One region of the Streptodolium elevatio genome, then DNA from elsewhere that is predicted to be linked to it. Evidence: riboswitches for the same ligand, from Rfam matches in the RefSeq annotation. Region 1 holds a riboswitch; the other holds the start of a gene.
The links. Region 1 has a riboswitch for ZMP and ZTP ahead of ACWD12_RS21990 (serine hydroxymethyltransferase). Riboswitches for the same ligand answer to the same signal wherever they lie in the genome.
Positions count from the first base shown of each region.

Region 1 (5,812 bases):
TCGGACCGACCGATCTCGCGCTGCTCGTCGGCACGTTGCGCCGCGCGGCCGACCAGCTTGGTGCGGCCCCGCTGCCCCGGCTCTGGTGAGCCGGGGCAGCGGCCGCGCCACCCGGGTCAGTCGACCGGCAGGCCCGGCGCCGGGTAGGCGGCGGTCAACTCGCGGACCTCGGCGCGTACTTGCTCCTCGACCCCGGTGCGGCCGGTGCGTACCGCGTCGACGATGCGGTCGATCCACGTGGCGACCAGGGGCATGTGCTCCTCGCCGATGCCGCGTGAGGTGAGCGCGGGGGTGCCGATGCGGATGCCGGAGGGGTCGAAGGGGCGGCGCGTGTCGTACGGAACGGCGTTGTGGTTGACGACGATGCCGGCGCGGTCGAGGGCCTTCGCGGCCGGCTTGCCCGGCACGCCGCGCGAGGTCAGGTCGACGAGCAGCAGGTGGGTGTCGGTGCCGCCGGAGACCAGGTCGAAGCCCCGGGCGGCCAGTTCCTCGCCCAGGCGGCGGGCGTTGGCGACCACCGCCCGGGCGTAGGCGCCGAATTCGGGCGTCGCGGCCTCGCGGAGCGCGACCGCGATCGCCGCCGTCGTGTGGTTGTGCGGACCGCCTTGCAGGCCCGGGAAGACCGCCTTGTCGACGGCCTTCGCATGCTCGGCGCCGCACAGGATCATCGCGCCGCGCGGGCCGCGCAGCGTCTTGTGGGTGGTCGTGGAGACGACGTCGGCGTGGCCGATCGGGGACGGGTGCACACCGGCGGCGACCAGGCCGGCGATGTGCGCGATGTCCGCGACCAAGACCGCACCGACCTCCCGGGCGATCTCCGCGAAGGCGGCGAAGTCGATGGCGCGCGGCACCGCCGTACCACCGCAGAAGATGAGTTTGGGGCGTTCGTGCAGGGCGATCGAGCGGACCTCGTCGAGGTCGATCCGGCCGGTGTCCCGGCGCACGCCGTACGAACTGGACCGGAACCACCGGCCGGTGGCCGACACGTCCCAGCCGTGCGTCAGGTGCCCGCCCATCGGCAGCGACATGCCGAGCACCGCGTCGCCGGGCTTCGCGAAGGCCAGGTAGAGGGCGAGGTTGGCGGGCGAACCGGAGTACGGCTGCACGTTGGCGTGCTCCGCGCGGAAGAGCGCCCGGGCGCGGGCGCAGGCCAACTCCTCGACGGGGTCCACGACCTGCTGGCCCTCGTAGTAGCGGCGGCCCGGGTAGCCCTCGGAGTACTTGTTGGTGAGCACCGTGCCGGTGGCCTCCAGCACGGCCGCGGAGACGTAGTTCTCGCTCGCGATCATCCGCAGCGTCTCGGTCTGGAGGCGCTCCTCGTCGCGGACGAGTGCGGCGATCTCGGGGTCGGTGGCGTGGAGCGCGGGCCGGCGCTGCCCGGACCGACCATCCGGGGACGGACTGGGCACGGACGGACTGTGCACGGACGTACGGGTGGTCGGGGATGCTTCGACGGATGCCACGGGCTTCCTCCCGGGTCGGCCTTCAGGTCGGGACCCGGGTGCCCAGGCGGACGGCACCGCGCGCAATCGCTCGCTGCCGCTTCCTCGTGGTCGGTTCCACGTCGACGCCAGTCGCGGCACGAACACGCTATTCCACCGGAGCCGGACACGGCCACCGACTTGGCCCACGATCGTTACAGATCCGCCACCATGGGGGGTCGCCGAGTCTGGCAAGGTCCATCAGGCGTAACGTGATTAACAAATAACACGGGGATTGCCCCAGTAAGACCGGTTGGAGAGGCTGCCTGGGGCGGGTAGGAAAGCGGGGGCACAAATGAGGGGCAGCCGCCGAACAGCGCTGCTGCGTACGCTTTATGCCGTATTGGCGGTAGAGGGGACCGCGCTGCTTCTCGGCGCGGGGACGCTGGGCGTCATGGCCGCCGCGGTTCGCCAGGAGGAGAGCGACCGGCTCTCCGGGCTCGACGGAATGCTGGCACTGACCGCGATTCTGTCCGCCGCGCTGGCCGCATTGTGCGCGGGGAGCATATTCGCGGTCCGCAGTACGCTCCGCCACGGGTACGGTGCGCTCGGCCGCGCCGCGACCCTCGGAGTGTTCCACCTGTGGGCGGCCATGCTCGTCGTCACGCTCAAGGGCCCGCTGTGGCTGCTCGCACCGACGGGGGTGCCCGCCGCGTTCTACCTGAGCGCGTGGTGGCTGCTGAAGGACCGCAGGCGCGACGACCTGCTCCTGCTGGAGAACGAGATCCCGGCGCCGCGCCGGCCCGAAGCGGCCGAGCGCGCGTCACGTCCCTGACACTCTGTCATCAACCGCTTCCGGCACGTTCATTCGGTGCCACGCACCACACGTCGGTACGGCCGTCTCGGTGGACCACCATCGGATCTGTGGCGCCCTGCACGACGGCGCAGGTCGTCGCGTCCGCAGCGCCCTTGAAGACCTCCAGGACGGTGTACTTCGCGGCACCGCTCGTGCAGTCCATCGGCTTGACGTCGGTGCCGCCCAGCGCCGCGATGCAGCTGCCTTCGCGGACGTCCGCGGGCTCCCCGTCGTAGAACGTCCAGCCCCAGTAGCCGAAGACGCCGAGGCAGGCGACCACGGCGAACGCCAGTAGTCGGCGCATCGGCCGTCCGAGGCGGACGCGCCCGCCGACGTCGTGGCCCGCTCGGCTCCCGCGCCCGTCCTCGCCCTCCCCGCGGCCCGCGACCTCCCTGCGCTCCCGGCGCGACGGGACGCTTGCGGGATCGTTGGCGCGCGGGACCAGCGCGCCGGACGGCCGCTCGTCGGCCACGGGGCGGCGAGGGTAGTACTGCTGACCCGCCGGGGGATTTGCCTGGTTTGTCGCGGACATCTCGCCCGGCCGCGGCCGATCCGCGTGCATGCCTCCGCCGTACGAAGGGGGTTGCCCGAACTGGTCGCCCTCGCCCCGGTATCCGTGGGCGCCGTAGTCGTACGGCTCGTACCGGTCCAACTGCTGGTACGGCGTCGGCGGCTCGTCGAAGTCGCCCGGTCCGTACTGCGGCGACCCGTAGTGCGCCTCGTACTGCGCGCCGTAGTGCGCCCCGTGGTCCGAGCCTCCGAACTCCGAACCACCGTATTCCGGGCGGCCGTACTCCGGACCGCCGTACTCGGGGGCGCCGTACTCGGGGGCGCCGTACTCGGGGGCGCCGTACTCCGGACCGCCGTACTCGGGGCCGGCGTAGGCGGGCCCAGCCGGGCCCGGCCCGGGGCCCTGGTCGTGCTCGAACGCGTACTCGCGTCCGTACTCCTGCTCGTACGACGGAGCTCCGTCGAGCCAAGCGGGCAGGTACGGGGTCGGTTGGACTTCGTCCGGTTCCGGTCGGTCGTGCATCCAAGCCTCCGAAACACGAACGGCGGCGGGCGAAACAGGGCCAGGTGCGAAAGGTACTGACGTACGGATGTGCTGACGTACCGGCGCACGTGTGACCGTACCGGTGTACGCCGACGTACGGACGTGCCCGCCAACCTTCGACTATTGACCCGCGTTCATCAAGGGATGACCAGCCGGAGACGACAGCGGGGCCGCAAGGAGAACACCTCCCTGCGGCCCCGCACAAGCCCAAGCCCGTCCGAACCGCCCGGTTCAGGCCGAACTTGACACTGCGTCAGATCACACTTGCGTCAGATCACACTTGCGTCAGTTCATGCTGCCGCTGCGCAGCAGGGTCCGGATCACGCGCATGGCGACCGAAAGCGTCGCCAGGTCGTACGTCTCCGCCTCCTGCAACTCCTCCAGCGTCGTCCGCGCCCGGTTGATCACCGACGCGTTCCGCTCCTCCCACGCCTTGAACCGCAGCTCCGGCGTGTCCTCCGGCCCGCCCGACGACAGCACGTCGAAGGTGAGGCCGGCCTGCGCCGCGTACAGGTCCTCGCGCAGCGACGCCCGGGCCATCGACTTCCAGCGGTCGTCGCGCGGCAGCTCGATGATGCGGTCCAGCATCATCGCGATCGGCAGCCGGTCGACCAGATCGAAGTACACCTCGGCGACCTCGATGACGCCGTGCCCGGAGTCGCGGGACACTTCGACGATGTCGAGCGCGGCGTACGCCGACGAGAACCCGGCCACCACCGTCGCCAGGTCGTGCGGCACCCCGGCGTCGGTGAACTCCTTGTAGAGGCCGTCCATCCACTCCAGGTCGCTGCCGCGCAGCAGCTTCGGCAGGTGCGCCGCGACGTCCGCGACGCCCTCGGAGAAGAACGCGATCTGCGCCGCGACGTCGATCTCCCGCCGGTTGCTGAGCATCCAGCGCGTGGAGCGCTCGACCAGCCGCCGCATGTGCAGCCGCATCCGGGTCTGGACCGCCGCCGGGACCTGGTTGTCCAGGGCCTTGATGCGCTCCAGGACGTCGTCCGCGCCGAAGATCTGACGCGCCGCCAGGTGTGCGCGGGCCACCTCGTGCGCCGAGGCGCCCGACTCCTCGCGCATGCGGAACATGAACGAGATGCCGGCCAGGTTCACCAGGTCGTTGACCACGCGCGTCGTGATGATCTCCCGGCGCAGCGCGTGGGCGTCGACCTGTGCCCCGAACCGCTCCTGCAGCGCGGTCGGGAAGTACCGGTGCAGTTCGCCGTTCAGGTACTCGTCGTCCGGCAGGGCGGAGGCCAGCAGGTCCTGGGCCAGCACGATCTTCGTGTACGCCAGGAGCACCGCCAGCTCCGGCTGCGTCAGCCCCACGCCCGCCTGCTGGCGGTCGCGCAGCTGGCGGTCGCTCGGCAGGAACTCGATGTCCCGGTCGAGCTGCCCGTCGCGCACCATCTTGCGCAGGTAGCGCATGTGCACGTGCAGCAGCGCCGGGGCCTGGGCGACCGCGTTGGCCAGCGCGTAATTCTGGTCGTAGTTGTTCTCCAGGACCAGGCGCCCGACCTCGTCGGTCATCTCGGCGAGCAACGTGTTGCGCTGCTTGCCGGTCATGTCCCCGGCCGAGACGACCTGGTTCAGCAGGATCTTGATGTTGACCTCGTGGTCCGAGGTGTCCACGCCCGCCGAGTTGTCGATCGCGTCCGTGTTGATCCGGCCACCGGCCAACGCGAACTCCACGCGCCCGAGCTGCGTGCAGCCCAGGTTGCCGCCCTCGCCGACCACCTTGACGCGCAGCGCGCCGCCGTCGACGCGGATCGCGTCGTTCGACTTGTCGCCCACGTCGGCGTTCGACTCCGACGACGCCTTGATGTACGTGCCGATGCCGCCGTTCCAGAACAGGTCGACCGGCGCCTGCAGGATCGCCTTCATCAGCTCGGCCGGCGCCAGGCGCGTCACCGACTCGGCCAGGCCCAGGCGTTCGCGCACCTGCCTGGTGATCTGCACCGACTTGGCGCTGCGCGGGAACACCCCGCCGCCCGCCGAGATCAGGTCCGGGTTGTAGTCCGCCCACGAGCTGCGGGGCAGGTCGAACAGGCGGCGGCGCTCGGCGTACGACACCGCCGCGTCCGGGTCGGGGTCCAGGAAGATGTGCCGGTGGTCGAACGCCGCGACCAGCCTGATGTGCTCCGACAGCAGCATGCCGTTGCCGAACACGTCGCCGGACATGTCGCCGATGCCCACGACCGTGAAGTCCTGGGTCTGCGTGTCGTGGCCCAGCTCGCGGAAGTGCCGCTTGACCGACTCCCACGCGCCGCGCGCGGTGATGCCCATGCCCTTGTGGTCGTAACCGGCCGAGCCGCCCGACGCGAACGCGTCGCCCAGCCAGAACCCGTATGCCCCGGCCACCTCGTTGGCGATGTCCGAGAACGTCGCGGTGCCCTTGTCGGCCGCGACCACCAGGTACGTGTCGTCGCCGTCGTGCCGCACCACCTGCGTAGGCGGCACGACCTCGCCCGCCACCAGGTTGTCGGT
Region 1 is NZ_JBSFVE010000012.1:4,717-10,528, reverse strand. Features, by position in the region: gene ACWD12_RS21995 (FHA domain-containing protein) at 1-89, shown strand, start outside; gene ACWD12_RS21990 (serine hydroxymethyltransferase) at 117-1,409, opposite strand; ZMP/ZTP riboswitch at 1,497-1,588, opposite strand; gene ACWD12_RS21985 (hypothetical protein) at 1,825-2,256, shown strand; gene ACWD12_RS21980 (LppU/SCO3897 family protein) at 2,267-3,310, opposite strand; gene ACWD12_RS21975 (NAD-glutamate dehydrogenase) at 3,617-5,812, opposite strand, start outside.

Region 2 (5,812 bases), on a different contig from region 1:
GTCGTGCTCGCCGGGTAGTCGGCGTAGCCCTCGGCGCCTCCGGCGTAGTACGTGGTCGGGTCGCCTGCGGCCAATTCGCGGCCGAGGGCGAACCGTTCGACCAGGTCCGGGTTCGCGACGAAAGCGGTGCCGTAGGCGACGGCGTCGGCCACGCCGTGCGCGACGGCGGCGTTGCCGGACTCGCGGTCGAAGCCGAGATTGGCGATGCACGGCCCGTCGAACAGCCGTCGGTAGCGGGCGATCGCTTCGGTGTCCGGCCGCGCGCCGGGCGCATCGAGGTCGCGGCCGCGAAGGTGCAGGTACGTCACCGGGTGGTCGTTGAGCGCCACGACCAGCGCCTCGTAGTCCGCGAGCGACTCCGGGTCGGGCGCGAAGCATGCGGCGGACCAGTACGGGGACAGGCGTATGCCCGGCCCCTGCCCGTCCCACGCCTCCGCCACCGCGTCCACGACCTCCAGGAGCAGGCGCCGGCGCCGCGCGGGGTCGCCGCCGTACGCGTCGGTGCGGCGGTTGAGCCGCGGGTTCAGGAACTGCGGGAACAGGGACGAGCCGAGAGCGTGGATCTCAACGCCGTCGAACCCGGCCCGCCGCGCGTTCGCGGCCGCGCGCCGGAACTCGGCGACGGTGTCCGCGATGTCGGCGGGCGTCATCGCGCGCGGCGTCGGCGTCGCCTTGAACCCCTCGGCGGTGAAGGACTGTTCGTGCGGGTTCACCGCCGACGGCCCGGCCGGGAGAGCCCCGCCGAGGTGGTCCGGGTGCGAGGCGGCACCCGAGTGCCACAACTGCTGCACGATGCGCCCGCCGACCGCGTGCACCACGTCCGTCACCCGGCGCCAGGCGGCCACCTGCGCGTCGGAGTGGATCCCGGGCACGTTCAGGAATCCGACCGCCCGCTCGCTCACCCACGTGCCCTCGGTCACGATCAGTCCCGCGCTCGCCCGCTGCGCGTAGTACGCGGTGTGCAGTTCCGTGGGCGTCCGGTCCTCGTTCGACGCCCGGGCGCGGGTCAGTGGGGCCATCACGACCCGGTTGGGCAGGGTGAGCCGGCCGAGCCGGACGGCCGCCAGCAGCGGCTGGTCCAGGGTCGCGGCAACGCTCGTACGCATGGTGTTCCTCCTCGTCACGGGCCCTTCCCCGGACCGCGGGACCATCCTGCGAGCGCCCGGCCGGGACAAGGAGGCCAAGATCATGCTGGTACCGGCAGGGCGACCCTCGGCACTCCGGTCCCGAGGGCCGCCCGGCGACAATGGGCGTATGGACCGCACCGACCTCGGCAGCTCCCTGCGCGCATGGCGCGACCGCCTCGGCCCGGCCGAGGCGGGCCTGCCCGTAGGACAGCGCCGCCGCGCCCCGGGGCTGCGCCGCCAAGAGCTGGCCGCCCTCGCCGGGCTCTCCGTCGAATACCTGGCCCGGCTCGAACAGGGACGGGCCGGCCGACCCTCCGCCGCCGTCCTCGGCCCTCTCGCCCGGGCGCTGCGTCTCACCGACGACGAGCGCGACCACCTGTTCCGCCTCGCCGGGCACGCCTCGCCCGCACCCGGCATCGCGTCCACGCATGTCACTCCCGGGGTGCAGCGCATCATCGACCGCCTGCACGACGCCGCCGTCGTGGCGGTGGACCCGACATGGAACGTGGTGCTGGCCAACTCGCTGGCCGTCGCCCTGCTCGGCGACGACGTGACCGGCGACGACGGCGAACCCAACGTCCTGCGGCGCCACTTCACCGGCCGGCCGTCGCGCGTGGTGCGTACGCCCGAGGAGGCGGCGGCCTTCGAGGCGTACGCCGTCGCCGACCTGCGCGCGAGCCTCGCCCGCTATCCCCAGGACCCGCGCGTACGCGGGTTCATCGACGAACTCCGCTCGTGCAGCCCGGTGTTCGAGTCCCGCTGGACGGGCGGTGCGGACATCTCGTCCAGCACTTCACAGCTCAAGATCGTCCGGCACCCGGAGGTCGGCCGCCTCGCGCTGGACTGCGATGTCCTGGACGCCACCGGATCGGCGCTGCGACTCGTCGTCTACACCGCGGCCCCCGGTTCGCGCGACCAGGAGTCGCTGGACCTCCTTGCCGCGCTGGGCACGCAGTCGTTCTCCACGCGGCCCTGACATGGGATCCTCGACGTCCGGTACGTCGTCCGGTACGTCGCGGGAACGGCCATTGGGGGGGCGACATTGCTGTGCGCACGCTGTGGCGGTTGGTCGACGCGAAGCGCGGGGTGCACCAACTGCGGTGAGAGGTTCGACGACGCGAGGCAGGACCAGGGCGAGGCGCACGGCTACGGTGACGGCGGGGACCAGGGTCGGGACCACGGCCGGAACCGGGCCTGGCCCTGGGACCCGGCCCGCACCGGGCACGCCGGGCACCCCGAACAGGCGGGGATCGCGGGAGACGCGGCCTTCGTCGGACCGGACCTGCCGCGCCCCAGAGGCACCGGCCCGCTCGCCGGTTCCGTGTGTGCCCTCCTCGTGGTCGCCGCCGCGGCGAGTGCCGCCGAGATCTTCGCCCGGCTCCACCGCGCCCAGATCGTCCAGGACATCGTCGACGGCGACGGAAACCCCGCACACGACGTCGTGGCCGCCGACGGCTGGGTGGTCGGTACCGATGCCGTCGGATTGGTGTGCGGGGTCGCCGCCGCGCTGGCGTTCGCGGTGTGGTTGGTGACGGCGCGCGCCGACGCGGCCTCGATGCGCCTGCGGTGCGCCGACGCCGTGGGCTTCCCCGCGCGAGCGATCGGGAACGGAGTGCCCGGCCGCGGCCCCCTGTTCGGAGGATGGCTGCTCGTCGTCGCGGCCGCGGCGGCCACCCAGGCCACGGTCGGCGGCGGCGTCTCCTTGGGGACCCGGCAGCTGATGTCGTCCAGCCTTTCGGACCTGGTGGGCCTCCGGGACGACGACCGCGCCTCCGTCGTACCCACACTGGCCTGGATCGCCGTGTGCGGCGCGACGATCACGCTCGTCGCCCTGGTCACCCGGCGGCAAGCGGACCGGGAGCGCGAGCTATGGGTCGAGGCGGTGTACGCCCACGCCGCCGCGGCGGCCGAGGATCCCGCCGACAACTCCGCCGACGACCCCGTCGTCCACTCCGTCGACGACACTGCCGACAGCAACACGCCCAAGCAGCGACCGCCGGAGCCGCCCTCGGCCACAAGTGGGCCCTCTGCCGATCCCAACGTCGACCATTAGCGCGGCGTTGCCGACGCGGCTCGACCGGCCGCGCTACGCCGCGGCGGCCCGCTCCGCGGAGTCGAGGGTCTGCTCGAGGAGCAGCGCGATCGTCATCGGCCCGACGCCTCCGGGCACCGGGGTGATCAGACTCGCCCGTTCGAGCGCGCCCTCGAAGTCCACGTCGCCGACGTTGCCTTCGTTGTACCCGGCGTCCACGACCACCGCGCCGGGCTTGAGGTCCGAGCCCTTGATCAGCCGGGCCCGCCCGACCGCCGCGACCACCACGTCCGCCTGCCCGACGATCTCCGCCAGGTCCCGGGTACGCGAATGGCAGTACGTCACCGTGGCGTTCCGGGCCAGCAGCAGCATCCCGGCCGGCTTGCCGAGGATGGCGCTGCGGCCCACGACGACCGCGTGACGGCCGGCCAGTTCCACGTCGTACGCGTCGAGCAGCCGCATGATCCCGCCCGGCGTGCACGACACGAAGCCGGGCAGCCCGAAGCTCATCGCCGCGAACGACATGCTGGTGACGCCGTCCACGTCCTTCTCGGGGGCGATCGCGTCGAACGCCGCGCGCTCGTCGATGTGTTCGCCCACCGGGTGCTGGAGCAGGATCCCGTGCACCGCCGGATCCGCCGACAACGCGCCGATGGTGTCGACGAGTTCGGCCGTCCCGACGGTCCCGGGCAGCGCGATGTGCCGGGACTCGATGCCGGCCTTCGCGCAGCGGTTCCGCTTCATCCGGACGTACGTCACCGACGCCGGGTCCTCACCCACCAGCACCGTCGCCAGGCACGGCACCACACCGGTCCGCTCGCGGAGGTCTCGGGCGCGCTCCGCGGTGTGCTCCACCATCCTGCGGGCGAGGTCCGTGCCGTCCATGAGTCGCGCGGTCATGTGCGTCTCCCGAGAGATCTCGTGTCGAGGTCGCCCAGGCGCGCGGCACGCGGGGTTCGCGTCCGACCGACGTCAGTCCGGTCGGGTGGGCCGCTCCACGGTGGTACTCCACCTCAGCGCCAGTCACGGCCCCGCCCCATTGTAGGTCGAGCCCCCGAAACCGCCCGGAAGCAGCCCACCGGCACCCACCAAGGCCCGGAACACCCGCGGCCCGCGGCCCGCCGCGGCAACCGTGCCCCCGATCCGCCGGCACGCGCGGACCACCGCGCGAGAAGCCGGGGTTCCGCGCGCACCCCCCCCGGCGCCCCCGCACCTCTCGCCCGCCTGGATCTCCCACCCGCACCGCGGCTACTCCGGAGTGGACCGTCCTGGGCGGAAGACCGGGCCGTGGCCGGGGATGACTGGGTCGGGGGCGAGGCCGAGGACCAGGCGGCGCGACGCGCGCAGCTGCTCGCGGGCGGGTCGAGGATGTCGCGTCGGTCGGCGACCATGCCCGGGTCGACGACCACGAGCGCGTCGCCGTCGCGCAGGAGGGTGACGCTGCTTGCGACGTGCGTGGCCTCGCCTCCGCCGTGGGCATGCCGGCGTATCCCGTGCCGGGATGTCGACGACTGCCGAGGATGTCGACGACGGTCATGCGTGCCTCCCGAGGTCCTGCGCGGCCGGTCGCGGAGCCGGGTCCGCGGCCGCCGTGGGGACTCTTCCCCTCGCGCGGCGCTGGTACGTCTGGGGCACCCCGTCGCTCCGCCGGGTCTGAAAGGGCGCCGGAGGAGGTATCCGTCGGGGGAGCGACGGAGCGTACCGGCGCTCCGCCCGGGTGCGCGCGGGGCGCGGGTGACCCGGGAGCGCTCGGGAGGAGAGGTCGCGTGATGGCGGCGGACGAGGCGTCGGAGTTGTTCGGCGACGTGGCCGGGCTCTGCGCTGCCCTCGTCGACGGCACCGAGGCCGGCGTCGCGGTCTTCGACGCCGATCTGCGCTTCCGCTACGTCAACCCCGCGCTCGCCCGCATCAACGGGGTCCCGGCCGCCGACCACATCGGGCGGCGCGTCCGCGAGGTGGTGCCCGAGGTCGACGCGCGCGAGGACGTCATGCGCCTGGTGCTGGCGGACGGCGTCGCACGGGTGGGCGTGACGACCGGCCACACGCATGTGTCCTCGCCGCACGAGCAGCGCTACTGGCGCGGGAGCTTTCACCGCATCGCGCTCGGCGGCGGCCGGCCGGGCCTGGCCCTGGTCATCCAGGAGGTCAGCGAGGACCGGAGGCTTCTGAGCGAGCTGGAGCGCGCCCGGGAGCGCCTGCTGCTCCTCGACGCGGCCGCGGTTCGGATCGGCACCACACTGGACGTCGAGACGACCTGCCAGGAGCTCGCCGACCTGCTGACCGAGGCCATCGCGGACGGCACGACCGTCGAAGTGCTGCCGGGGCGGGGCGAGAACGCGCGCTCGCCGAAGGGGCGGACCCGGCTGCGGCGTACCGGCATGGCGGCGCGGCCGGCGCTGCGGTCGGCGATGCGCGGGTTCGGCGTGCCGGGACAGTACGTGGACTACCAGGCGACGGCGACGATCACCCGCGTGCTGCAGACCGGCCGTGCCGAGGTCGACAACCAGCTGGACGACGAGGCGCTGGGCCGCCGGGCGCCGAGCCCGGACCGGGTCGGGCCGTACCGCGAGGCGGGCATCCACTCGATCCTCGTCGTCCCGCTGTCCGCCCGGGGCGCCCGGGTGGGCACCGCGACGATGGTGCGCCAGGGCGA
Region 2 is NZ_JBSFVE010000016.1:170,545-176,356, forward strand. Features, by position in the region: gene ACWD12_RS27365 (alkene reductase) at 1-1,106, opposite strand, end outside; gene ACWD12_RS27370 (helix-turn-helix transcriptional regulator) at 1,255-2,103, shown strand; gene ACWD12_RS27375 (hypothetical protein) at 2,449-3,180, shown strand; gene ACWD12_RS27380 (bifunctional 5,10-methylenetetrahydrofolate dehydrogenase/5,10-methenyltetrahydrofolate cyclohydrolase) at 3,214-4,059, opposite strand; ZMP/ZTP riboswitch at 4,085-4,196, opposite strand; gene ACWD12_RS27385 (SpoIIE family protein phosphatase) at 4,929-5,812, shown strand, end outside.
Region 2: linked by a shared signal. The riboswitch ahead of ACWD12_RS27380 (bifunctional 5,10-methylenetetrahydrofolate dehydrogenase/5,10-methenyltetrahydrofolate cyclohydrolase) and the one ahead of ACWD12_RS21990 (serine hydroxymethyltransferase) in region 1 are both predicted to bind ZMP and ZTP.